Regions from separate parts of the Massilia sp. TSP1-1-2 genome, predicted to be linked through region 1. Evidence: predicted binding sites of a transcription regulator. Region 1 holds the regulator's gene; each other region holds the start of a gene.
The links. Region 1 encodes FNR, which switches genes on or off when oxygen is low (the NO sensors DNR and NnrR bind a similar motif). Its sites were predicted from a motif close to TTGATNNNNATCAA; they were not measured.

Region 1 (8,099 bases):
GGCGGCCTTCGGCCTGCTCAACCCGTGGCTGTGCGCGGTGGGCATGTCGGCCAGTTCGGCCCTGGTCGTCATCAACGCGCTGCGCCTGCGGCGCTGGAAGGATTGACATGGAAGCCTTGTACTTGCTGGTCCCCTTGAGCGTGATCATTGTCGCCTTTGCGGTCTGGATTTTTTTCGGCGCGGCCGACAGCGGCCAGTTCGACGACCTCGATGGTCCGGCCCTGCGCATCCTGCACGACGACGATCTTTGATCATCTGGCCGTTTTTGATTCACATCAAGGATTTATTGTCTCCAGAAAACTACTCTTCTGCTGTCATCGGAGTATTTATCAGGAGAGCGTTTTGGACAAAGCTTTAAATTACAACAACAAGGTCGTCAGGCAGTTCACGATTGCGACCGTCGTCTGGGGCGTGATCGGCATGCTGGCGGGGGTGTTCATCGCCGCCCAGCTGGCCTGGCCAGCCCTCAATTTCAACATCCCATGGCTGAGCTACGGACGCTTGCGTCCGCTGCATACGAACGCGGTCATTTTCGCCTTCGGTATCAACGGCCTGTTTGCCACGTCCTACTATGTAGTGCAGCGCACCAGCCAGGTGCGCCTGTTTTCGGACGCGCTGTCCGCCTTTACCTTCTGGGGCTGGCAGGCGGTGCTGGTGCTGGCCACCATCACGCTGCCGATGGGTTTCACGCGCGGCAAGGAGTACGCCGAGCTTGAGTGGCCGATCGCGCTCTTGATCACGGTGGTCTGGGTCACCTACGCGGTGGTGTTCTTCGGCACCCTCATCAAGCGCAAGGTCAAGCACATCTACGTGGCCAACTGGTTCTTCGGCGCCTACATCATCGCCGTGGCTCTGCTGCACGTGGTCAATGGCGCCTCGATGCCCGTCACGTTCTGGAAGTCGTACTCGGCCTACGCCGGCGTGCAGGACGCGATGATCCAGTGGTGGTACGGCCACAATGCGGTCGGCTTCATCCTGACCGCCGGCTATCTGGGCATGGTCTACTACTTCATTCCCAAGCAGGCCGAGCGTCCGGTGTACTCGTATCGCCTCTCGATCGTCCACTTCTGGGCGCTGATCTTTACCTACATGTGGGCCGGCCCCCACCACCTGCATTACACCGCGCTGCCCGACTGGACCCAGTCGATCGGCATGGTGTTTTCGCTCATCTTGCTGGCGCCTTCGTGGGGCGGCATGATCAACGGGATGATGACGCTGTCGGGCGCCTGGCACAAGCTGCGCACCGATCCGATCCTCAAATTCATGATCGTTTCGCTCTCGTTCTACGGCATGGCAACCTTTGAAGGCCCGATGATGTCGATCAAGACCATCAACGCACTGTCGCACTACACCGACTGGGGCATCGCCCACGTTCATGGCGGCGCGCTCGGCTGGGTGGGCTTCATCACGATGGGTTCGATCTACTATCTGATCCCGCGCTTGTCGGGCAAGAAGGAAATGTACAGCACCTCGCTGATCGACCTGCACTTCTGGGTCGCCACCATCGGCATCGTCCTGTACATCGCCTCGATGTGGATCGCCGGCGTGATGCAGGGCCTGATGTGGCGCGCGGTGAACCCGGACGGCACGCTGACCTATACCTTCGTCGAAGGCGTGAAAGCGACCTATCCGTACTACGTGATCCGGGTCTCCGGCGGCGTTCTGTACCTGACCGGCATGCTGATCATGGCGTACAACACCTTCCAGACGATGCGCGGCACCGTCGGTGCGGACGCGAAGATCCCGTCCCTTTTACCTTCACACGCTTAAACCAGGAGCCATCATGAAATTTTCCCATGCGTGGATCGAAAAGAACCCCTGGCTGCTGATCGGACTGATCTTGCTGGTCATTTCCGTCGGCGGCCTGGTGGAGATCGTTCCCTTGTTCTTCCAGAAGTCCACCACCGAGCCGGTGGCCGGCCTGAAGCCGTATTCCGCGCTGCGCCTGACGGGCCGCGACGTGTACATCCGCGAGGGCTGCTACAACTGCCACTCGCAGATGATCCGGCCGTTTCGTGCCGAGACCGAACGTTATGGCCACTACTCGGTGGCCGGCGAGTACGTCTACGACCACCCGTTCCAGTGGGGCTCCAAGCGCACCGGGCCGGATCTGGCGCGCGTGGGCGGGCGTTACAGCGACGACTGGCACCGCAGCCACCTGGACGACCCGCGCTCGCTGGTGCCGGAATCGAACATGCCGGGCTATCCATGGCTGGCGGCCAACAAGCTGGTGCCTGAAGACGTGCTGCCCAAGATGCGCGCCATGAAGCGCCTTGGCGTGCCGTACTCGGAAGAAGAGATTGCCCAGGGTCCGGCCACGCTGGCCGACAAGACCGAGCAGGATGCGCTCATTGCGTACCTGCAGGGCCTGGGCACCCAGATCAAGACAAGGAAATAAGATGGAACATATTTTCGATAGTGCGAGCAGCATCATGACCGTGATCAGCTTCGTGACCTTCCTCGGCATTTTGCTGTGGACCTTTGCACTGCGCAGCAATGCCGACTTTGCGATCCAGGCGGCGCTGCCGTTTGCCGACGACGCCCTCGATGATGGCGTGCAGGAGAAGCGCCATGTCTGATTTTACCCACGTATTCTGGGACCTGTTCATCGTCGTCATCACGCTGCTGTCCGTGGCCGGCTGCGGCATTTTGCTGTACTCGCAGTCGCTGCACAAAGTTGCGCCCGACGCGCCGAGCGACGGCACCACCGGCCACGTGTGGGACGAAGACCTGTCCGAGTTGAACACGCCGCTGCCGCGCTGGTGGATGTGGCTGTTCTACATCACCATCGTCTTCGCGCTCGCTTACCTGTTCCTGTATCCGGGCCTTGGCAGCTATGCCGGCAAGCTTGGCTGGAAGTCGAGCAGCGCCTACACTGAAGAACTCAGTAAAGCCGATGCCGAATACGGTCCGCAGTTTGCGCGCTTTTCCGGCCAGCCGATCGAGGTGGTGGCGGCCGACCCGAAGGCGCATGCCATCGGCGAGCGCCTGTTCATGACGTACTGCGCCCAGTGCCACGGCTCGGATGCGCGCGGCAACAAGGGTTATCCGAACCTGACCGACAGCGACTGGCTGCATGGCGGCACGCCGGAGATCATCAAGACGACCATCATGAAGGGGCGTCACGGGGTGATGCCGCCAATGGGCGCGGCGGTCGGCTCGGATGACGATATCGTCAACGTTGTCCAATACGTCAAGAGCTTGTCGGGCGCCTCGCACGATCCGATCAAGGCGGTGTTCGGCAAGTCCAAGTTCAGTGCCTGCATGGCTTGCCACACCGCCAGCGGCGGGGGCAACCAGGCCATCGGCGCGCCGAACCTGACCGACAAGGTCTGGCTGTATGGCGGCAGCGCCGACACCATCATGGAAACCATCCGCAAGGGGCGCGACAACCAGATGCCGGCCTTCGAGGACTTCCTGGGCGCCGACAAGGTGCACGTGCTGGCAGCTTACGTGTGGAGCCTGTCGAACGACCCGGCCGGCACCAAATCTGCCAGCATCAGCGCGGCCAGTCCTAACGCGGCCAGCGACAACGCGGCAGTGGCTAAAAAATGAAGCAGTCCAGTCCAAAGGTGATCAAGATGTACGCGGCGCGCGAGGAGATTTATCCGCGCGAGGCGAAGGGCCGCTATGCGACCCTGCGCTGGGCCTGCGTGTGGATCACGCAGATCGTGTTCTATGGTCTGCCGTGGCTGACCTGGAACGATCGTCAGGCGGTCCTGTTCGACCTGGCCGCGCGCAAGTTCTACATCTTTGGGTTGGTGCTGTGGCCGCAGGATTTCATTTACCTCGCTGCGCTGCTGATCATCTGCGCCTGGCTGCTGTTTTTGGTGACGGCCGTGGCCGGGCGCGTGTGGTGCGGCTTTGCCTGTCCGCAGACGGTGTACACCGAAATTTTCATGTGGATCGAGCGCAAGATCGAAGGCGCGCGCAGCGCCCGCATCCGGCTCGATCGCCAACCCTGGACGCTGGACAAGATCTGGCGCAAGAGCGCCAAACACAGCGCCTGGTGGCTGGTGGCGCTGTGGACCGGGATCTCGTTTGTCGGTTACTTTGCGCCCATGCGCTCGATGATGGCGGGCATTGGCGCGCTCAGTCTGGGGCCGTGGGAATGGTTCTGGATCGGCTTTTACGCGCTCGCCACCTACGGCAACGCAGGCTGGCTGCGCGAGCAGGTGTGCAAATACATGTGCCCCTATGCGCGCTTCCAGAGCGCCATGTTCGACAAAGACACGCTGATCGTTACCTACGACCGGGAACGGGGCGAGCCGCGCGGCGTGCAAACGGCCGAACGCACCAAGGGCGACTGCATCGACTGCACCCTGTGCGTGCAGGTGTGCCCGACCGGAATCGACATTCGCAATGGCCTGCAGTATGAATGCATCGGCTGCGCGGCCTGCGTGGACGCTTGCAACGGCGTGATGGACAAGATCGACCTGCCGCGCGGGCTGATTCGCTATTCGACCGACCAGGCCATGGAAAAGGGCTGGTCGGCGCGCCAGATCGGGGCGCACATCGTGCGCCCACGCGTGCTCATTTACAGCGCGCTGCTGGCCCTGATCGGCATCGGCTTTGGCACCGCGCTTGCGCTGCGCACCCCGCTCAAGCTTGACGTCATCCGCGACCGCGGCTCGATGGGGCGCGAAGTGGGCGACGGCGTGATTGAAAACGTGTACCGTCTGCAGGTGATGAACACCGGCGAAACGGCGCATCGCTTCCACATTGTCGTCAGCGGCCTGCCCGGGGTGCGCCTGGCCGACCAGGAAGAAGTGCTGCTCGACGGCGCCAGCACGCGCGCCGTGCCGGTGCGGGTGCAGACCGAACGGGCAGCCCTGACGGGCGGCTCGCATGCGATCATGTTCGAATTGAGCGCGATCGACCAGCCCTCGCTCAAGGTCACCGAAAAAGCCGTATTTATCGTACCGAGATAATGAAGGAGAACCGCATGCAAACTGCTTCCCAACCCAGGCTGCGCACGGCGCCGCCATGGTATGCCCAGCGCTGGCCATGGCTGCTGATGCTCGGGCCGGCCGTGGTCCTGGTGGCCGGCGGCTACACCGGTTACCTGGCCTATACGCGCCAGGACGCGATGGTGGTCGACGACTATTACAAGCAGGGCAAGGCGATCAACCAGGACTTGCGGCGCGACCGCGTGGCCAGCGCCCAGCGCCTGTCGGTGGCGCTGCACTACAACGCCGGCGCGCATGCGATGCAGGGCGAATTGACCAGCTTTGGGCGGCCGGTTACGACCCCGTTCAGGATCGGACTGGCGCATTCGACGTTGCCTGAAAAAGACATTTTGCTCGCCGTGTATCCGGATGCGCAGGGGCGTTTTTCGGCGCCGCTGCCGGCGCTGGAGCAGGCGCGCTGGCAGGTGAATGTGGAAGGGGGCAAGCGCGACTGGCGCCTGGCTGCCGAATGGCAATTTCCGGCCCAGCAGTCGATGACGATCGACGCCGATGCGGCCATTGCGCCATGAGGCAGGGCATGAAGCGCCTGGCGATGGCGGTGCTGTGGCCATCGTTCCTGGCCGCGGCGCTCGCTGAAGGCTTTTTCTTCTCGTGGGTCGAGCCGGAAGCGCTGTCGTCGCTGGCGCCGATGGCGGTCTACAGCATCGGGTTTTTCTTCTTCTGGACGTTTTGCACGCTGGCCGGCTTGCTGACGGGGTATTTGATCGTGGTGCCGGACGATGGAAAGGCGCCGTTTTGAGTCGTTGGGTCCCATGGGGCCCAAGTGACCAACGACGGCTGGCGCGTGAACGCGGGGGCGACGATTGGCGGCAATGGAACGGTTCAACTGAGCCAATGTTCCATGGGTCCGTCGCGTGCGCGACGACGATGTGGGGGGACTGTTACGGGTAGCCTGACTCAGGCCATCGGGCTGCACTGCGCGGTACCGGCGGCCATCGCCTTGAGCATCACCGGGTCGAGCAGCGTCACTTCGCGCTTGTCGACCTTTAACCAGCCCTGCTTTTTGAAGCGCGACAGCAATCGACTGATGCTTTCAATGGTCAAGCCCAGATAATTGCCAATATCTTCACGCGACATGCGCAACTGAAAGCTGGTCGGCGAATACCCGCGCGCCGCGTAGCGCGACGACAAATTGACCAGAAACACCGCAAAACGCTGCTCGGCGCGCATATTGCCCAGCAATAGCATGACGTTTTGTTCACGCGTGATTTCCTGGCTCATGATGCGGTGAAAATGACGCAGCAGCGTCGGCACCTGGCCGAACAAGTCTTCAAGGCGGGTGAACGGAATCTCGCACACTTCGCTATCCTCGAGCGCCACTGCGTCGCAATGGTGGCGGTCGCCGCTGATGGCGTCCATCCCCAGCAATTCGCCGGCCATCTGAAAACCCGTAATCTGTTGTTCTCCGGCCGCATTGACCTGGTAAGTCTTGAAATGGCCGAAGCGAATCGCGTACAAACTGCGAAAAGGCTGATCCATTTGGTACAGGCGCTCGTCGCGCAAAATGCGGCTGCGCTTGCCAATGATCTGGTCCAGCCGACTCAGTTCGCCCTCGTCGAGCCCCATGGGAAGGCATAATTGGTGCATGCTGCATCCTGCGCAGCTTGCTTTCAAGACGTTGATATTTAATACAGCTGCAGGGGGATTCGGTTGATTCATTCAGGCATCATACTTCATCGCAGCTTATCGGGTTTTTAAAAAGCGGACATCCACGTGCAAAACATCGCCCGTCACCTTGGCCTTTTTCGCCTTCTTCGGCTTCTTGACGACCTGGCCTGCCGTATCGGTCAGCGGCACCCGGTGCTCGGGCGAAAAGCCGGGCTCTTCGATGCGTTCCAGGGTTTGCCGCGTGAACATTTCAATGGCGGCGAGCAAGTCCACCTCATCGGCGCATACCAGCGACACCGCCTGGCCCGCATTGCCCGCGCGGCCGGTGCGGCCGGTGCGGTGGATATAGTCTTCGGCCACGGTGGGTAAGTCGAAATTGACCACTTGCGGCAAGTCGTCGATGTCCAGCCCGCGCGCGGCGACGTCGGTTGCCACCAGTATCTTGCACTGGCCCGCCTTGAAACGCTCCAGCGCCCGCAGGCGCGCCGGCTGCGCCTTGTCGCCGTGAATCGCGTCGGCCGCCACGCCATTTGCCGCCAGGGTGTCGACCAGTTGGTCGACACCCTTGCGCGTCTTGACGAACACCAGCACCTGGCCCCAGCGCAGCTTGTGCAACAAATGCAAGAACAGCTCGGGCTTGCGTTTTTTATCGACCGGCACCACCCACTGCCGAATCCGCTGCACCGTGCTGTTGCGCGCGCTAACTTCAATGCTCAAAGGGTTGTTCAAGAGCTTGCCGGCCAGCGCGCGGATCTCGTCGGAAAACGTGGCCGAAAACAACAGGGTCTGGCGCTTGGCGGGCAGGGCGGAAAAAATGTCATTCAGTTCGCGCGAAAAGCCCAGGTCGAGCATGCGGTCGGCCTCGTCGAGCACCAAGGTTTGCAACTGGTCGAACTTGACCGCATTCTGGCGGTACAGGTCGAGCAGGCGCCCGGGCGTGGCCACCAGTACGTCGAGCCCTTTGCGTAGCTTCATCATTTGCGGATTGATGCTCACGCCGCCGTAAGCGACATGGGTGCGCAGCGGCAGGCCGGCGCCATATTCCTTGAAACTGTCGTGCACTTGCTCGGCCAATTCGCGCGTGGGCACCAGCACCAGCACGCGCACCGCGTTGCTGCCCACCTGGCCGCCTTCCATGGTCAGGCGCTGCAGCAGCGGGAGGGCGAAACCGGCGGTCTTGCCGGTCCCGGTCTGGGCTGCGGCCATTACGTCGCGCCCGGCCAGGATCGGGCCGATCGCCTGTGCCTGCACCGGCGTGGCGCTCGTGTAGCCCAGCGCATCGAGCGTGCGCATGAGCGGGTCGATCAGACCGAGGGAAGCAAACGACATGGGCAAACCTTGCAGCGTTGGGAATGGAGCCGACAGTTTAGCCTGTCCGCCCGTGTCCGTCCCACAAAGGTGGGCCAGCGCGGCCGCGACGCTGCATTGCCAGCCTTCGGCTCAAGGCAATGTGGGGAGCGATGTCTCATCACCGGAAATTAGTCTGGCCCATCTGCATCACGACTTGCTGATTTTGGGACA
Region 2 (8,099 bases), on a different contig from region 1:
CGAAACGCGGCGACACGCCCGCCAATCCTTCATCGGGCGCCTTGGCCTTCTCTTTGACACGCCGGACCTCGGTCCGGTTCACGCCATCGACTTCTTCGTCAGCGTGGATGCGGATTTTCTTGATCAGTTCAACGTCTTTTTCGTCGCCGTCCTGGATGCGGCTGAGAATGGCGAATACGGCCGCCGCGTGCAGTACATGCGGGTCGAGGTGAACATCGCGAAAGGCCGGCGCTGCCGACGAAATAAGCTTGCGGTAGATGCGCGCCTCTTCGCGATAATTAAGCGTGTAAGGCACCTGGATGATGACCATGCGGTCGAGCAATGCCTCATTCTCGCTCTCTTGCAGGAACTTGCGAAACTCGGCCAGATTGGTGTGCGCCAGGATGGTTTCATCGAGGTAGATGAGCGGAAAGCGCGACACCTTGACGTTTTTTTCTTGCGTGAGCGTGAGCAGCAAATACAGAAATTCGCGCTTGACCTTGAGAATTTCGATCATCTCGAGCACGCCGCGGCTGGCGGCATACACGGCGCCCGACCATGACCACGCGCGCGGGTCGCCCTCGTCGCCGTACTGCGCCACCTTGGACAGGTCGACCGAGCCGACCAGGTCGGCCAGGTCGGCGGTGGTGGGGTCATGCGGGGCGTAGGTGCCGATGGCGCTGCGCCCCGATTCGGACACGAAAAAACGTTCCACCGGCATCTGCATGAAGTCGCCGGCGAACTGGTCTTCAAGGCGCGCCCGGCAATGCGGGCACACTTCGCCGGTGATGTCGATGCCGTAGGTGTTGCGGCAAGTGGCACGCATGGTGTGCGGCACCAGGTGCAGCGGCGACTCGTGCACCGGGCAGCCGGCGATGGCGTACAGCGCGCCTTCGTCGGTATAACTGTATTCCTCCAGGCCGCGCTTGAGCAAGATGACCAGCGTGGACTTGCCGCCCGACGGCGGACCGAGCAGCAGCAGCAGGCGCCGCCCCACCTCGGAACCGGCCGCCGCCGCCTTGAAGTAATCGATCACGCGCTCGATCGCGTCGTCAATGCCGAACAAATCTTCGTTGAACAGGCTGCAACGGAAATGGCCGTCCTCGTCGCTGGTGCAGGTGGCGCGGATCATGTCCCAGATGTACTGGTGCGACGTGCGGGCGACCTGGTGCGGCGCGGCGGGCAGCACCGCTTCCATAAAGCCGGAAAAAGTGCCGGACCAATGGCCGGCCCGGTGCTCCCTGGTGAACTGGGTCAGGCTGTTCAAAAAGTTCACTTGCTGGTCCGCCAGCCGGTTGCCGTTTTCCTCGCTGGGTGTAATCACGTTTCCTCCGCTAATGGTGGGCACGACGGACATGGCCGCTCGCCGTGCGTCATTTAAGTATCAGCGTGCGTGGCATCGCGCGGCTGACCAGCATCAACGTGCGGGACTGAACCTTTATTTGCGAGGGCGGTCTCAAACGTAGTACGAGCACGCGAAAAAAAGCAAAAAAAAGCGCCCGAAGGCGCCCTTGATGCTCCGGCAAGCCGGCGTTAAAACGTGGCATTCAGGGTCACCCGCAGTGCGCGCGGCGAGCCTGGCGTGATGTTGTTGTTGCCATTGGCCGAAGCCCAGTACGCCTTGTTGAGCAGGTTCTCCACATTGGCCTGCAATTGCAGGTTGTTGTTGACCTTGTAGAACAGCGCCACGTCGACCCGGGTGTAGGCGGGCAGGGTGACGGCATTGTCGACGGCCGCATAAATGCTGTCGCGGTAAGACACGCCCAGGCCCGCGCCCCATTGGCTGTCCAGGTCGTAGCGGTTCCATAGCGAAAACGTTTGGCGCGGCACGTTGGCCAGCGTGGCGCCGGTTAGCGTCGTGCTGCCCTTGATGAACGCCAGCTCGGCGTCCTGGTAAGCGTAGCCGCCCATCACGCTCCAGGCGGCATTGACCTTGCCCGTCAAGCCCAGTTCCACCCCCTTGGTGCGCTGGCCGTCGGCAAGGATGTTTTGGGTAGCATCGTTCGGGTTGGCGATGATGACGTTGGTACGGTCGAGCTTGTAGACGGCGACGCTGGCGGCCAGGTCGGGGCGGATATCCCACTTGGCGCCCAGTTCCAGGTTCTTGAATTTTTCCGGATCGAATGCGGCCACGCGCGCGGTCAGCGAACCGAGCTGGTCGCCGGCACGGGGCACGTAGGCCAGGCTGTAGCTGCCATACAGCGACAGCGCTTCGAATGGCTTGTAGACCAGGCCCAGGCGCGGCGACACTGGCGTGTCGCGCACGCCCAGCCGGGCCAGCGTGGCCGGGTTCTTGTTCTCGAAGTCAACCTTGAAACGGTCGTAACGCACGCCCGCGATGACTTGCCATTGCGGCGACAATGCGATCTGGTCTTGCAGGTAGACCGAGGCCACGGTCGCCACGCCGTGGTTCAAGGCATCGGTTTTCGAGGTGGCGAACAGCACCGGGCCGACGGCGCGCGGATTGCTCAACAGGACGCGGTCGCCCGCAATGGTGCCGGTCTGGCGCACGTTGTCCGTTTCCTGGCGACCGAACTCCAGGCCAGCGGCCAGCTTGTGCTTCACGCTGCCGGTCGCAAGCGTATAAAACAGGTCGGTCTGGTTGAACAGATTGGTGCGCTGCGTGGCGTTGTTGTAGGCGCCCAGCGTCACCTTGCCATCGGCGCCGGCTGCGCTGCTGGCGTAAATATTCTGATAGAACTTGTCGTAGTCGGCGTAGCGGCTGCGGTTGCGCAGGCTTACGCCGTTGCCGAAGTCATGGTCGATGACGGCCGTGAACGCATCCACGCGCACCCACACGGGGCTCAGTTCCTGGTTGCCAAAGTACATCGACGGGTCGGTGCGGTAAGGACGCCCGGCAAACGAAGGCACGCCGCGGTCGGCCACGCGGTCGTCGCGGAAATGTTCGTAGCCCAGCACCACGCTGGTGTTTCGGCCAGCGCGGATCGCCAGGGTCGGGTTGACGCCGGCGCGCTTGACGGTCACGCCGTTGCGGTAGGTGTCGGACTTTTCCGCCAACCCATTGATGCGGAAGGCGACCTGATCGTTAATTGCCTGGCCCACATCGACGCTTGCGCGCCGGCTGTCCCATGAACCGAGCGTGAGGGAGGCCTCGCGCACGGGCGTCCAGCCCGGTTGCTTGCTGACGCGGTTGATCACGCCGCCCGACCCGCCGCGCCCGAAAATCATCGCGTTCGAACCCTTGAGTGCCTCGACGCTGTCGATATTGTAGAAATCGCGGAAATACTGGACATCGTCGCGGATGCCGTCGACGTAAAAGTCGCCGGTCGAGCTGTTGCCCCGAAACACCGCCGTGTCGCGGTTGCCTTCGCCCTGCGTGGTGACGATCCCCGGCACGTAGCGCACCACGTCATGCAAGCTTTGCATGTTCTGGTCGCGCATCAATTCCTTGGTGATGACCGTGATCGCTTGCGGGGTATCGCGCAGCAAGGTATCGGTCTTGGTTGCCGTGGAGCTGGACTTGACGTTGTAAGTCGCTTCCGCCGTCCCGATCACCTTCACCTCCTGCAACGTTGTCGCGGGCGCGGCCTGGGCGCAAGCGGCGGCGCTCGCCATGGCCAGGGCGCCCGCTGCGACCAAGTGAGCGGCGGCGGCGATCGGCGTAAGACGGGCGCGGGAAGGGAAGGGCGAGTGGCTGGACATGGTCTTGTCTTTTAATGTTAATGAGAATGACTCGTATTATCATTCATATTCCCGCGTTTTGCAATGCACAATCGCTTGCCTTCACGTAAGTTCGCGTGCGCACAGATGACAATGACAAGCCGTTCTATTATAAAATTTCCAGAAACCAGAACAAAGGAAGTCCATGTCCGCCTACGACCATTCCAGCCAGATTGCCGAACTGAAGTCGAAGATTCAGTCGATCCGCTTCGCCATGTTCACCACCGCCGACGACAATGGCCGCCTGCTCAGCCGTCCGATGACCAACCAGGAAATGGATGCCGATGGTAACCTGTGGTTCTTCACGTCCAGCGAAACGGACCTGTGGGAAAACATTGCCGTTCATTCGCAAGTGAACCTGAGCTTTGCCGAGCCGGCCGACAATGTCTACGTGTCGATCAGTGGCCGCGCCGAACGCGTGGTCGAGCGCGCCAAGATCAAGGAGATGTGGAACCCGGCCGTGCAGGCATGGTTTCCCCACGGTCCGGACGATCCGCACGCGATGCTGGTGCGCGTGGTGTCCGACAGCGCCGAATACTGGGATTCCACGGCCAGCACGATGGTGCAGCTATATAAAATGGCCAAGGCCGTGTTGACCGGCACCACGCCGGACGAGACGGAACACGCCAAGCTGAAGCTGTAAGCAGGCGCGCAGCTGGCTACCATCACGCCTTCGCCGCAAGAGGTGGAACAGGGCGCGCGCCTGGCGCGCATGCGCCTGTTAGCCACCGGCTTGCTGGCCGTAATGGCGCTCGTCTTTGTGCTGGCGCGCCTGTTCCGGGACCGGCACCCCGCGCTGGCCTTCGTGGGCGCCTTTGCCGAGGCGGCCATGGTCGGCGCGATTGCCGACTGGTTCGCCGTGACCGCCCTGTTTCGACACCCGCTGGGGCTGAAGATTCCGCACACCGCCATCATTCCGAGCAATAAGGAACGGATTGGTGAGAATCTCGGTAATTTCCTCGAACACAATTTTATGAGCTACGCCGTCGTGCACGGCGAACTCGCACGCATCGACTTTGCCGGCACCGCCGCGCACTGGCTCGACCAGAGCGCCAACGCGCGCGCCGTTGCCGCGCAAATCACCAGCGCCGTGCCGGCACTGCTGCGCATGGTGGAAGACAAGGATGCCGCCATGTTCCTGCGCGACGCGCTGGCCGGCGCGCTCAAGGACGTGCAACTGGCGCCGCTGCTGTCGCGCCTGCTGTCGGTGCTGGTGGCTGGCCGCCAGCACCATGTGCTGCTGGAAAAGCTGCTCGGCATCGTGGCCGCCGCGCTCGAAGCGCACCGCCCGTACATCCGCCAGAAAGTGCACGAGCACAGCCCGCGCTGGCTACCCAAGGTGATCGATGAAAAATTTTACGAGCGCCTGATGGCGGGCGTGCAAGCTATCCTCGCAGACATGCAAGGCGAGGATAGCGAATGGCGCGACCGTTTCCAGGCCGCCACCGAAGAACTGATAGACAAGCTCGCCACCTCGCCCGAGTACGAAACCAAGTTGCGCGCACTGCTCGACAGCAGCCTGGGCCATCCCTTGTTCCGCGCCTACGTGGGCCAGGTATGGGATGACGTCAGCGCTCGCTTGCTGGCCGACACCACCTCGCCGCAGTCGCGCGTGGGCGCCCATATCGAACAGGCGCTGCAGGCGGTCAGCGGCGCGCTCGGGCGCAACCCGGCGGTGCAGGCCAAGCTCAACGAATGGATCCGCACCTTTGCCGCCGAAACCATCGTCGCCAAGCGCGAACTGATCGTCGACCTGGTGCGGCGCGTGATCCGCAGCTGGGACACCGAAACGCTGTCGCGCAAATTCGAGCTGCACGTGGGGCGCGACCTGCAATATATCCGCATCAACGGCACCATCGTTGGCGGCCTGGTCGGGCTGCTGCTGCACACGGTGGGCCTGCTCTTCTAGCCGAGGCCGGCCAGCAGTGGCGTTTCTAGCCAGAAGTGGCTATGCTGATAAAAAATCACCATAAACCAAAAGGAAACGTCATGGCCGCACCGGCTGGATGGTTGTACTGGGCGCTGTTGTCGGCCGTGTTCGCCGCGCTGACCGCCATCTTTGCCAAGATCGGCATCGAAGGCGTCGATTCCGACATGGCCACGCTGATTCGCACCGGCATTATCCTGATCGTCCTGTCCGCCTTCATTGCCTATGCGCGCAAATGGAGCAATCCCCTGGATCTGTCGCCCAGGACCTGGCTGTTCCTGGGCCTGTCGGGGCTGGCGACGGGCGCCTCCTGGGTCTGCTATTTCCGCGCGCTCAAGCTGGGCGAAGCGTCCAAGGTGGCCCCCGTCGACAAGCTGAGCCTGGTGCTGGTGGCCGTGTTTGCGTTTGCCTTTTTAGGCGAGCGTCCGTCGCTGCGCGAATGGCTGGGCATTGCGCTGGTGGCCGGTGGCGTGCTGCTGCTCGCGTGGAAACGCTGAGCAACGCTGAACAACGCGGAACATTGGCGCAAGCTGCGCCGCACCGGCAGCATTTCGCGCCGCTTGCACGCGTTTTGGCGCATGGCACTGGCGCACCAGCGCTACGCCGCTCACCATGTGACCTCTCATCCATACGCGAGTTCCCATGAATACTACCGATAAAATGTTGCTGCTGTGGGGCCCCAGCGCTGTGCTGATCATCGCCCTGGTCGAGGCTATTGTGCTGTCGCGCCGCGCGCGCTACGACTGGCGCGCGGCCGGCGTTTCGGCGCTCGATCTGGTGGTGCGCCTTGGCGTCGGCTTCCTGCTGCCGCTGTCGATCGCGACGCCCTTGCTCCGCTGGGCCGTGGCGCACCGCCTCGCCACCATCGAACTGAACGGCGCCGCCACGCTGCTGGTGCTGTTTGTCGGCCAGGAGTTCTGCTATTACTGGTTTCACCGCAGCGCGCACAGTGTTCGCTGGTTTTGGCTGAATCACTCGGTCCACCATTCCCCCAATCAATTGAACCTGTCGGCCGCCTTTCGCATCGGCCCGTTCGGCAAGCTGTCCGGCACCGCGCTGTTCTTCGTGCCGCTGATGTGGATTGGCTTTGACGTGCGCGCCGTCTTCACCCTGCTCACGCTCAACTTGCTGTACCAGTTCTGGATCCACGCGACCTGGATTCCCAAATTGGGCTGGCTGGAGGGTATTGTCAATACACCGTCAGCCCATCGCGTGCACCACGCCGCCAACGTGGAATATCTGGACGCCAATTTCGGCGGCGTGCTAATGGTGTTCGACCGCCTGTTCGGCACCTATGTCAAGGAGCGCGACGATCTGCCGTGCCGCTACGGCTTGGTGCAGCCGATCACCAGCTACAACCCCTTGATCGTCGAGTTTTCAGGCTGGGCCAGCCTGGTGCGCGATCTGTCAAGCTCGCGCAGCGTGGGCGCCGTGGCCGGCCACCTGTTCATGCCGCCGGGCTGGGCGCCCAACGGCCAGGGCAGCACAACGGCCCAGCTGCGCGCCCGCCATACCGATGCCGATGCCGCCGGCGCCTGAGCCGGTGGCGCTGCACTCGCCGCGGCTAGACTGGCTGTGGCGCGAGCTGCGCATCGGCATCCCGGTGCCGATCCTGTGCGCGGTTTTTTTCAGCGCCTTGTTCAACGAACCTTTCTTGACGACGCTGGTGCATGCGTTTTGCATTGGCCTGCTGATCCAGTTCCTGATCGAGGGGGGCCGCTACGGCATGTCGTGGCTGCTGCGCCGCTTCAATCCCGCCCATGTCGACGCCCGCAACCACTGGCCCGGCTGGCGCCTGATGGGGCCGTGGGTGGTAATCGCATCGGTGGCGGCTTACTTTTCCGGCCATCTCAGTGCCGACTTACTGCTTGGCATCGACCATGGCCAGGGCCGCCTGTTCCCCCATCCGCGCGCGTTGCGCCTGATCCTGGGCACGGTCATTGCCATATCGGGCTGCTGCGTCTACGTTCTCTACATGCGCGCACGCATCGCCATCCTCGACGCGCGCGCGCAACTGGCCATGCGCAGCGCCGCCGAAAACCAGCTCAAGCTGCTCGAGTCGCAGCTCGAACCGCATATGCTGTTCAACACCCTGGCCAACTTGCGCGTGCTGATCGGCATCGATCCACCGCAGGCGCAAGCCATGCTCGACCACTTGAGCGGCTTTCTGCGCGCCATGCTCGACGCTTCGCGCACCGGCTCCCATGCGCTGGGGGCCGAATTTGCGCGCACTGCAGATTACCTCGAGCTGATGCAAGTGCGCATGGGCGAGCGGCTGCAAAGCACGCTCGAGCTGCCCCCTGACCTTGCCGCCCTTCCAGTGCCGCCGCTACTGCTGCAACCCTTGGTCGAAAACGCAATCAAGCATGGCCTGGAACCGCAGGTCAGCAATGGCTTGATCCACGTTGGGGCCCGCCGCGACGGCGCCACGCTGGTGCTCACCGTGCGCGACAATGGCGTGGGGCTGGGCGGGCAGGCGGGCGAGGGCAGCCGCTTTGGCCTGCAGCAGGTG
Region 3 (8,099 bases), on a different contig from region 1:
CGGTGCGCTCGGTCAAGCCGACCATGGTGTTCGAAATTGGTTTTGAAGGCATCCAGCTCTCGACGCGGCACAAGGCTGGCATTGCCGTGCGCTTTCCGCGCATCTTGCGCCGCCGCGACGACAAGACCGTCGCCCAGGCTGATACGCTTGACACGCTCAAGGGCCTGCTGGCCGCTGCCGGCGCATGAGCAAGTCGGTGATGGGGCAAGCGGTCGACGCCTGGTTCGCCACGCGCGCCTGGAAAGTGTTCCCGTTCCAGCGCGCCGTGTGGAAGGCGGCCGTGGCGGGCAAATCGGGCCTGCTGCACGCCAATACCGGCGCCGGCAAGACCTACGCCGTGTGGTTTGCGGCGCTGCTGCGCGGTGCGCTCGTCAAGCAGAAAAAGTCGAGTGGCTTGCGCGTGCTGTGGATCACGCCCATGCGCGCGCTGGCGGCCGACACCCAGCGCGCGCTCGAAGCGTCCGCCAAAGACCTGGCGCCCGGCTGGACGATCGGTGCACGCACCGGCGACACCACCTCCGCCGAGCGCGCGCGCCAGTCCAAAGCCTGGCCTTCGGCGCTGATCACCACGCCCGAAAGCCTGTCGCTGCTGCTTAGCCATGCCACGGCGGCGGTGCAGTTTGCACAGCTGGACATGATCATCATCGACGAGTGGCATGAGCTGATGGGCAGCAAGCGCGGCGTGCAGGTGCAGCTGGCGCTGGCGCGCCTGCGCCACTGGCGCCCGGAGCTGGTTGTATGGGGCCTCTCGGCCACGATGGGCAACCTGGCGCAGGCGCAGGATGTGCTGCTCGGCGTTGGCCAGGGCGTGCTGGTGGAGGGCGACCTGCGCAAGGAGATCCGGGTCGACTCGCTCATTCCCGCCAATGTGTCGCGCTTTCCGTGGGGCGGGCACCTGGGCATCGCGATGCTGCAGCCGGTGATCGCCGAGATCGAGGCCTACAACGCCACGCTGGTGTTTACCAATACGCGCTCGCAGTCCGAGTTGTGGTACCAGAACATCCTGGAGGCGCGCCCCGACTGGGCCGGCCTGATCGCGCTGCATCACGGCTCGCTCGACCGGGAGGTGCGCGAATGGGTGGAGGCAGGACTTAAAAAGGGCGAACTGAAGGCAGTGGTGTGCACTGCCAGCCTGGACTTGGGCGTGGACTTTTTGCCGGTCGAGCGGGTGCTGCAGATCGGCAGCGCCAAGGGCATTGCGCGCTTGCTGCAGCGCGCCGGGCGCAGCGGCCACGCGCCGGGGCGCGTCTCGCGCGTGACGCTGGTGCCCACCCACAGCCTTGAAATCCTGGAGGCGGCCGGCGCCCGGCAAGCGGTTGCCACGCGCCGCATCGAGGCGCGCCTGGTGCCCAACAAGCCGTTCGACGTGCTGGTGCAGCACCTGGTGACGGTGGCGCTGGGCGGGGGCTTCGACGCGCATGCGCTGTACAAGGAAGTGTGCAGCGCCTGGTCGTACCGCCACCTGAGTTGGGAAGAATGGCAGTGGGCGCTCGACTTTGTCGTGCGCGGCGGCCAGAGCCTGGTCGCCTATCCGGAATACCAGCGCGTGGTCGCCGACGAAGAGGGCGTGTACCGGGTGCCGAGCATTGCGCTTGGCCGGCGCCACCGCATGGGCATCGGCACCATCGTGTCCGACTCGAGCGTGCAGGTGAAGTACATGAGCGGGGGGCGCATCGGCAGCGTGGAGGAGTCGTTCATTTCGCGCTTGAAGGCGGGCGACCATTTCCTGTTCGGAGGGCGCATCCTTGAATTTATCCGGGTCCACGAGATGACCGCCTTCGTCAAGCGCGCCAGCGGGGCGCGCGGGGCGGTGTCGCGCTGGCAGGGCGCCAAGATGCCGATGTCGTCCGAGCTTGCGCACGCCGCGCTCGAACAGTTGCGCCAGGCCGCGCTGGGCATCTTTGCGGGACCCGAAATGCAGGCCATCAAGCCGCTGCTCGAGATCCAGCAGCGCTGGTCGGCCCTGCCCACCATCGACACGCTGGTGGTCGAGAGCATGAAAAGCCGCGAGGGCTATCATCTGTTCGTCTATCCATTCGCGGGGCGCTCGGTGCACATGGGCCTGGCGTCCTTGTTCGCTTACCGGATCGGGCGCACGCAGCCGATCACGTTTTCGATCGCGATCAATGACTATGGTTTCGAGCTGCTGGCGGGGGAACCGGTGGCCTGGGAACGCGTGTTCAATGCGCCCACCGGTGCGGGCGTGGCGCTTTTTTCCACCGAGGCTCTGCTGGAAGATGTGCTGGAAAGCTTGAACGCGACGCAGTTGTCGCAGCAGCGCTTTCGGGAAGTGGCGCGCATCGCCGGGCTGGTGTTCCAGGGCTATCCGGGCCAGCCGAAAAGCGCGCGCCAGGTACAGGCCTCGTCGTCGCTGTTTTTTGAAGTCTTTCGCAAGCACGACGCGGGCAACCTGCTGCTCACGCAAGCGCAGCGCGAAGTGATGGAGCAGGAACTCGAACTGACGCGCCTGCGCGACACCTTGACCGAACTGCATGGCCGCGCCGTGGCGCATTGCGCCGTGCTGCGCGCCACGCCCTTCGGCTTTGCGCTGATGGTGGAACGCTTCCGCGAAAAGCTGACCACCGAAAAACTGTCGGACCGCGTCAGCCGCATGCTGCGCGAGCTGGAAAAGGCGGCCACGCCTTGAATGGACGCGAGATTGTGCTGGCGGGCGAACCCGTGCTGCTGCTGCCGGAAAAAGCGCTGTACTGGCCGGCACGCAAAATGCTGGTGATCGCCGATATCCACTTTGGCAAGGCGGCGTCGTTTCGGGCGCAGGGCGTGCCGGTTCCGCGCGGCACCACCACCCAGAACCTGGAAGCGCTCGATGCGCTGATGGCCGAACATGACACCGTGGAAATTGTCTTCCTGGGTGACTTTTTGCACGCCAGGGCGGCGCACGCGCCGGCAACGTTAGCCGCCATGCTGGCGTGGCGCCAGCGCAACAGCAAGCTGCGGCTGACGCTGGTGCGCGGCAACCACGATTTGCGCGCCGGCGATCCGGCCGCCGCGCTCGCCATCGACATGGCCGACGAGCCGCACACGGTGGGCGCTTTTTCCTTTTGCCACCACCCGGACATTGCCGCGCCCGGCTATGTGCTGGCCGGGCACGTGCATCCGGTGTATATCCTGTCGAGCCGGCTCGATTCACTGCGACTGCCCTGTTTTCTGGCAGGCCCGACGCGCATGATCCTGCCATCGTTCGGCGCCTTTACCGGCGGCCACCCGGTCAACCCAAGTGCCGGTGAGCACGTTTATGTCAGCTCAGGCGAGGCCGTGCACTCTGTACGCTAACGTACTGACGTGTATGCATGCGCAGCGTACCTTACTGTTGAGAGTCGGAAAGATCCGGCACCGCCGTTTAACCTTTCAAGGAGAGCATCATCAAAACCTCACAAAAACTATTCACCGGGCTGATGGCCGTTGTTCCGATGTTTTCCATCTCGCTCGTCAGCGCGCCTGCGCAAGCGCAGCAATACCAGACTGCCACCACCGTGAGCGCGCCGCGCATCCGCGGCTTTGAAGTCGACGAAGTGCGCCGCCTGGTGCCGGGCGCCGAACTGAGCTTCAAGCTGTACGGCACGCCCGGCGGGCGCGCCAGCCTGAACATCAAGGGCGCTACGCGCAATCTGAACCTGACCGAAGTGGATCCGGGCGAATACGAAGGCACCTACACCATCAGCAGCCGCGACCGCATTACGGCCGACAGCCAGGTCACGGCCAACCTGCGCGTGGGTAATCTTGTCACCAGCGGCGTGCTGGCTGAGTCGGTCCAGCGCGGCCCTGGCGAGCGCCGCAACGACCGCGGTCAGTACGCCACCAATGACGGCGCCCCGCGCATCGAGCGTTTCGACGTGCGCGGCGACACCCAGCTCACGCCGGGTAATGAACTGAACTTCATGGTCTACGGCACCCCGGGCGCCAAGGTCGACATGGCGATCGAAGGCGCCAAGGGCGTGTTCTTCTTGCCGGAAGTTAAGCCGGGCGAGTATGCCGGCGAATACATCATCCGCCGCACCGACCGCATCGCGTCGAACAGTGTCGTGACGGCCAATTTGCGCGTCGGCAACCGTGTCGCGACAAGCAAGCTGAACAAACCACTGCTGCTGGCAAGCACGACGCCGATGACGGTCACGGCCGTGCCGCGCTATTGCGGCAATTGCGCGGTGGTTGAAACGGTCAACGTGGTGCAGGTGGATGGCGACGGCAGCTACCTCGGCACCATCGGCGGCGGCGTGATCGGCGCGGCAATCGGCAGCCAGATCGGCGACGGCAAAGGCAAAACGGCGGCGCAAATCGCCGGCGCACTGGGCGGCGCGTATATCGGCCGCAACATCGAGCGTAATGCCAAGCGTACCCAGCATTACGAAGTCGTGGTCCGTTTCGCCAATGCCGGTACCCAGACGGTGACGTATGAGCAGGACCCTGGTCTGCGCGTAGGCGAAAAGGTCAAGGTTAACAACGGCGTACTGGCCCGCGATCCGGGCTAAGCGCGATCTGCCAATTCTGTCGCTTGAATAAAAAACGGCGCCCTTTGGGGCGCCGTTTTTGTTTGAGCACTGGGGTCAAATCGTCGTTGCCAGTGACTGGTCGTTGCCGGCTGCCGCTTCGGCCTCGGCCTTGGCCTTGGCGGCGGCATTCGCCGTTGCCTTGGCGCGCGAACGGGAAGGCGGCAGGCGACGCAGCGTCTTGAGCGCTTCGGCGTCCTTGATGCCGATGGTGCGCTGGTCGACGGTGATCAGGCCGATTTCGTTAAAAGCCGACAGCGTGCGGCTCACCGTTTCTAGCGTCAAGCCCAGGTAGCTGCCGATTTCGTGACGGGTCATGCGCAGGTTGAACAGCTTGCTCGAGTAACCCATGGCAGCGAAACGGTCGGCCAGCGAGACCAGGAAACGGGCCACGCGCGCTTCGGCCGACAGGGCGCCGAGCATGCCGATCATGGCTTGTTCGCGCACCAGTTCGCGGCTCATGACGCCGTACATGACGTTTTCCAGTTCCAGGTGCACGCGGCCGAGCGCGGTCAGTTTTTTGAATGGCAGCAAGATCAAGTCGCAATCGGACAGCGCGACCGCTTCCGAGGCGTAATGACGGGTGTGAATGCCGTCGACGCCGAGCATGTCGCCCTTCATGGGAAAGCTGAGCACCTGCTCGTTGCCGAATTCGTCGATCAGGACGGTTTTGAGAAAGCCCGAGTTGACGATGTACAGCGTATCGAAGGCTTGGCCGATGGTGTGCACGCGCTGCCCCGTCTTGAACTGCACATGCTGGAACAGCAATTCTTCGCTGTTAACGGACACGGCGGCGGTAATGTGCAGCAAGTCGCACACTTCCTTGAGGTTGGACCAGAGGCGGCCTTGACGCTGGCGACCGGCTTCCATGGGTGAGGAATGCAGGGTCGACGAGGGGTTGGTACGGTTATCTGACGTTGGCGTGGACAGCATGCTCATCTCCAGGTGAAAAAACTTTTAGGTTCAAGCTGCGGCAATCACGGGCTAAAACAACGATCTGTGATGCCGCGACCGGAGCTTTGAAAGTGATGGAACAGCACGGCTGGGATAGCTTGCGTCGTTGAAAGTGAACCGCAGGAAAGCCCGAATCGTTGGATTTAGTATGCCAACTCGAGTCCGGTATTGATATCAGCGACGGCTGAATCTGGGAGTAGGATATGGCGGGCCTTTGTAGGATGAATCCTAACAAACGTTGGCATTGTCATAGGGGGAGGGGGCGGAACGGCGTGGCGGAAAAACGCTTGGCAAATACCTGGCGAAAGCATTCGATTGACGTTTGTCCGCACGAAATTGCACGGATGTTGTCTAAAAATCTTCGCTTTGCTTCATGAACGAAATGGGGAAAGCAAACGGTGCGCCACCGCGTACTGGACCATTTCGGACAGCGAGGTCATGCCCATTTTTTGCATGATGCGCGTCTTGTGGGTGCTGACCGTCTTGACGGACAAGTGCAGGCCGTTGGCGATTTCGGTGATCGACTTGCCGCCCACGAGCAGGGAGAAAACTTCGAATTCGCGGTCGGACAATTGCTTGTGCAATAGTTGCTCGTTGGGCGTCATGATGTTCAGCGCAAGCTGTTCGGCCACTTCGGTGCTGATGTACGGGCGCCCGGAGGCGACCTTGCGGATCGCGCCCACCAGTTGCGTGCCCGCGCTCTCCTTGGTCAGGTAGCCCTGGGCGCCGGCGCGGATCGCGCGCACCGCGTATTGCTCTTCCTCGTGCATGGTGAGGATCAGGATGGCCAGCTTGGGCGCTTCGCTCTTGATCTGGCGAATCAGGTCGACGCCGCTGCGCCCGGGCATCGACAAGTCCAGCAGCAGCAGGTCGAAGCCGCCCTGGCGCACGTGCGAGAGCACTTCGAACCCATTGGTGGCTTCGCCCACGATGTCGATATCGAGTGCGCCGTCGAGAATGCGTTTGAGGCCTTCGCGCATGATCGTGTGGTCGTCGGCAACTACTATTCGTATCATAAGTGGGCAATCTGGCAGTGTGGAGTATCCGATTATTACCGGTTGTTAGTTACTAACTTGTAAAAATGTAAGTACACCCGTAGCCTACGGTGGAATTGGCAGCAACGCAACAGTTATGACGCCAAGCTGCCCGCTTAGCTGCCCGCTAGCTGCCCGCTTAACTGCCCGCTAGCTGCCCGCTTAGCTGCCCGCTAGCTGCCCGCTTAGCTGCCCGCTAGCTGCCCGCTTAGCTGCCCGGTTCGCTGATCAAGCGGTGCACCAGCACCGGTTTGGTCGTGTGCGAGAGGACCTTGTTGGTGACGCTGCCGAGCAACAGCTGTCCCCAGCCGCTACGCCCGTGCGAACCAATGAAGATCAGGTCGCAGCGTTCGCTGTCGGCAATCTCGTCGATCTTGAGGCCGGCCGAATCGGCGAACGCCGTCATGGCGTCGGCAACCAGGCCGGCCTTGCGCGCCGCCTGCACCACCGCGCCCGTGTGCTCGTCGCCCACGCGGCGCATGTGGGCTATGTAGTCTTCCTCGCTGGGATAGGCCGGCGGCACGATCTCGACATACACGGGGTACTGGTACGAAGGCGCCACATACAGCACCAGCACCTGCGCGCCCATCTGGCGGGCAAACTCCACCCCCGCGCACGCGGTGTGACGCGAGACTGCCGAGCCATCCGTGGTAATCAGAATTTTTTGGTACATGCTGCATTTCTCCCAGAGTTTAGGTACATTTTCCCGTTTTCCAGGGTTTCTGACTATTGATAGAGCGCAAACGTTTGATACGGATCAAACTCCGTCTTGAGAAACAGCGCGTGCAGGGGCGAAATTTATTACTCAGGCGCGCCAAAATTCCCGACGTCGCGATGGTACGATTACGAAATACAACAGATGTTGACGCCATTTTGACCGCAAAGACACATTTTGCTTGTCGTGCTCACAAGTTTCTGACCTGATTAGGGGGCCGGGACCGCACAGTGATTTACCGCAGCCGCATAGCACTGCTACACTCGCATGAACGCGGCAAAAAGTTGCCACGGGTCATGCTCTGCCAAAAACTCGCAAGGCACAAATCATTCTGGACCACCGCGACATTTAATATTATGGAGAAGCAGGGATATGACCGACGCCGCTGATGATTTCGACGCACTGTTCGATGAAGTGTCTGCGCAACGAGATACCGCAATTGCAGCGCAACCGGCCGCCGCGCCCGCCAGCGCCGAAGATGACATGGACGCCCTGTTTGACCAGGTCGCCGCTGCCCATCCGCAACTGGTGGCCGTGGCGCCTTCCGCGCCCGCCCCGACACCGGCCGCAGCCGAACCTGCTGTCGCAGCTGAATCGGCCGCGCACGCCGACGGCGCCGAGGTCAACGCCGCCGACAAGCCGATGTTCGAGCGCCTGGGCGGCATTGTGCGCCTGCTGCACGATTCGCTGCGCGAACTGGGCTACGACAAGGCGCTCAATGAAGCGTCGAGCCAGATCACCGACGCCCAGGACCGCCTGGAATACGTCGCCAGCCTGACCGAACAGGCCGCCAACAAAGTGCTCAACACGCTCGACGAAGGCATGCCGGCCCAGGACGTGCTGTCGAAAAAGTCGAAAGCGATGGAAGCGCGCTGGGCCGACCTGTTT

Region 2: ACP7BV_RS19400 (serine protein kinase) is a predicted target of FNR. The motif match lies at 1,387-1,400, and genes of this name have one in related genera.
Region 3: ACP7BV_RS15375 (universal stress protein) is a predicted target of FNR. The motif match lies at 7,244-7,257, and genes of this name have one in related genera.

The regions. Positions count from the first base shown of each region.
Region 1 is NZ_JAFCTU010000021.1:73,483-81,581, forward strand. It holds gene ACP7BV_RS17875 (heavy metal translocating P-type ATPase) at 1-106, shown strand, start outside; gene ccoS (cbb3-type cytochrome oxidase assembly protein CcoS) at 108-251, shown strand; gene ccoN (cytochrome-c oxidase, cbb3-type subunit I) at 343-1,770, shown strand; gene ccoO (cytochrome-c oxidase, cbb3-type subunit II) at 1,784-2,398, shown strand; gene ACP7BV_RS17895 (cbb3-type cytochrome oxidase subunit 3) at 2,400-2,579, shown strand; gene ccoP (cytochrome-c oxidase, cbb3-type subunit III) at 2,572-3,555, shown strand; gene ccoG (cytochrome c oxidase accessory protein CcoG) at 3,552-4,931, shown strand; gene ACP7BV_RS17910 (FixH family protein) at 4,946-5,479, shown strand; gene ACP7BV_RS17915 (hypothetical protein) at 5,488-5,709, shown strand; gene fnr (fumarate/nitrate reduction transcriptional regulator Fnr) at 5,868-6,629, opposite strand; gene ACP7BV_RS17925 (DEAD/DEAH box helicase) at 6,654-7,907, opposite strand; gene ACP7BV_RS17930 (hypothetical protein) at 7,960-8,099, shown strand, end outside.
Region 2 is NZ_JAFCTU010000025.1:6,907-15,005, reverse strand. It holds gene ACP7BV_RS19400 (serine protein kinase) at 1-1,303, opposite strand, end outside; gene ACP7BV_RS19395 (TonB-dependent receptor) at 1,513-3,642, opposite strand; gene ACP7BV_RS19390 (pyridoxamine 5'-phosphate oxidase family protein) at 3,806-4,303, shown strand; gene ACP7BV_RS19385 (DUF445 domain-containing protein) at 4,373-5,569, shown strand; gene ACP7BV_RS19380 (EamA family transporter) at 5,650-6,084, shown strand; gene ACP7BV_RS19375 (sterol desaturase family protein) at 6,230-7,126, shown strand; gene ACP7BV_RS19370 (sensor histidine kinase) at 7,104-8,099, shown strand, end outside.
Region 3 is NZ_JAFCTU010000016.1:44,105-52,203, forward strand. It holds gene ACP7BV_RS15345 (ATP-dependent DNA ligase) at 1-188, shown strand, start outside; gene ACP7BV_RS15350 (ligase-associated DNA damage response DEXH box helicase) at 185-2,647, shown strand; gene pdeM (ligase-associated DNA damage response endonuclease PdeM) at 2,644-3,294, shown strand; gene ACP7BV_RS15360 (glycine zipper 2TM domain-containing protein) at 3,432-4,490, shown strand; gene ACP7BV_RS15365 (Crp/Fnr family transcriptional regulator) at 4,566-5,378, opposite strand; gene ACP7BV_RS15370 (response regulator) at 5,834-6,478, opposite strand; gene ACP7BV_RS15375 (universal stress protein) at 6,705-7,169, opposite strand; gene ACP7BV_RS15380 (protein phosphatase CheZ) at 7,584-8,099, shown strand, end outside.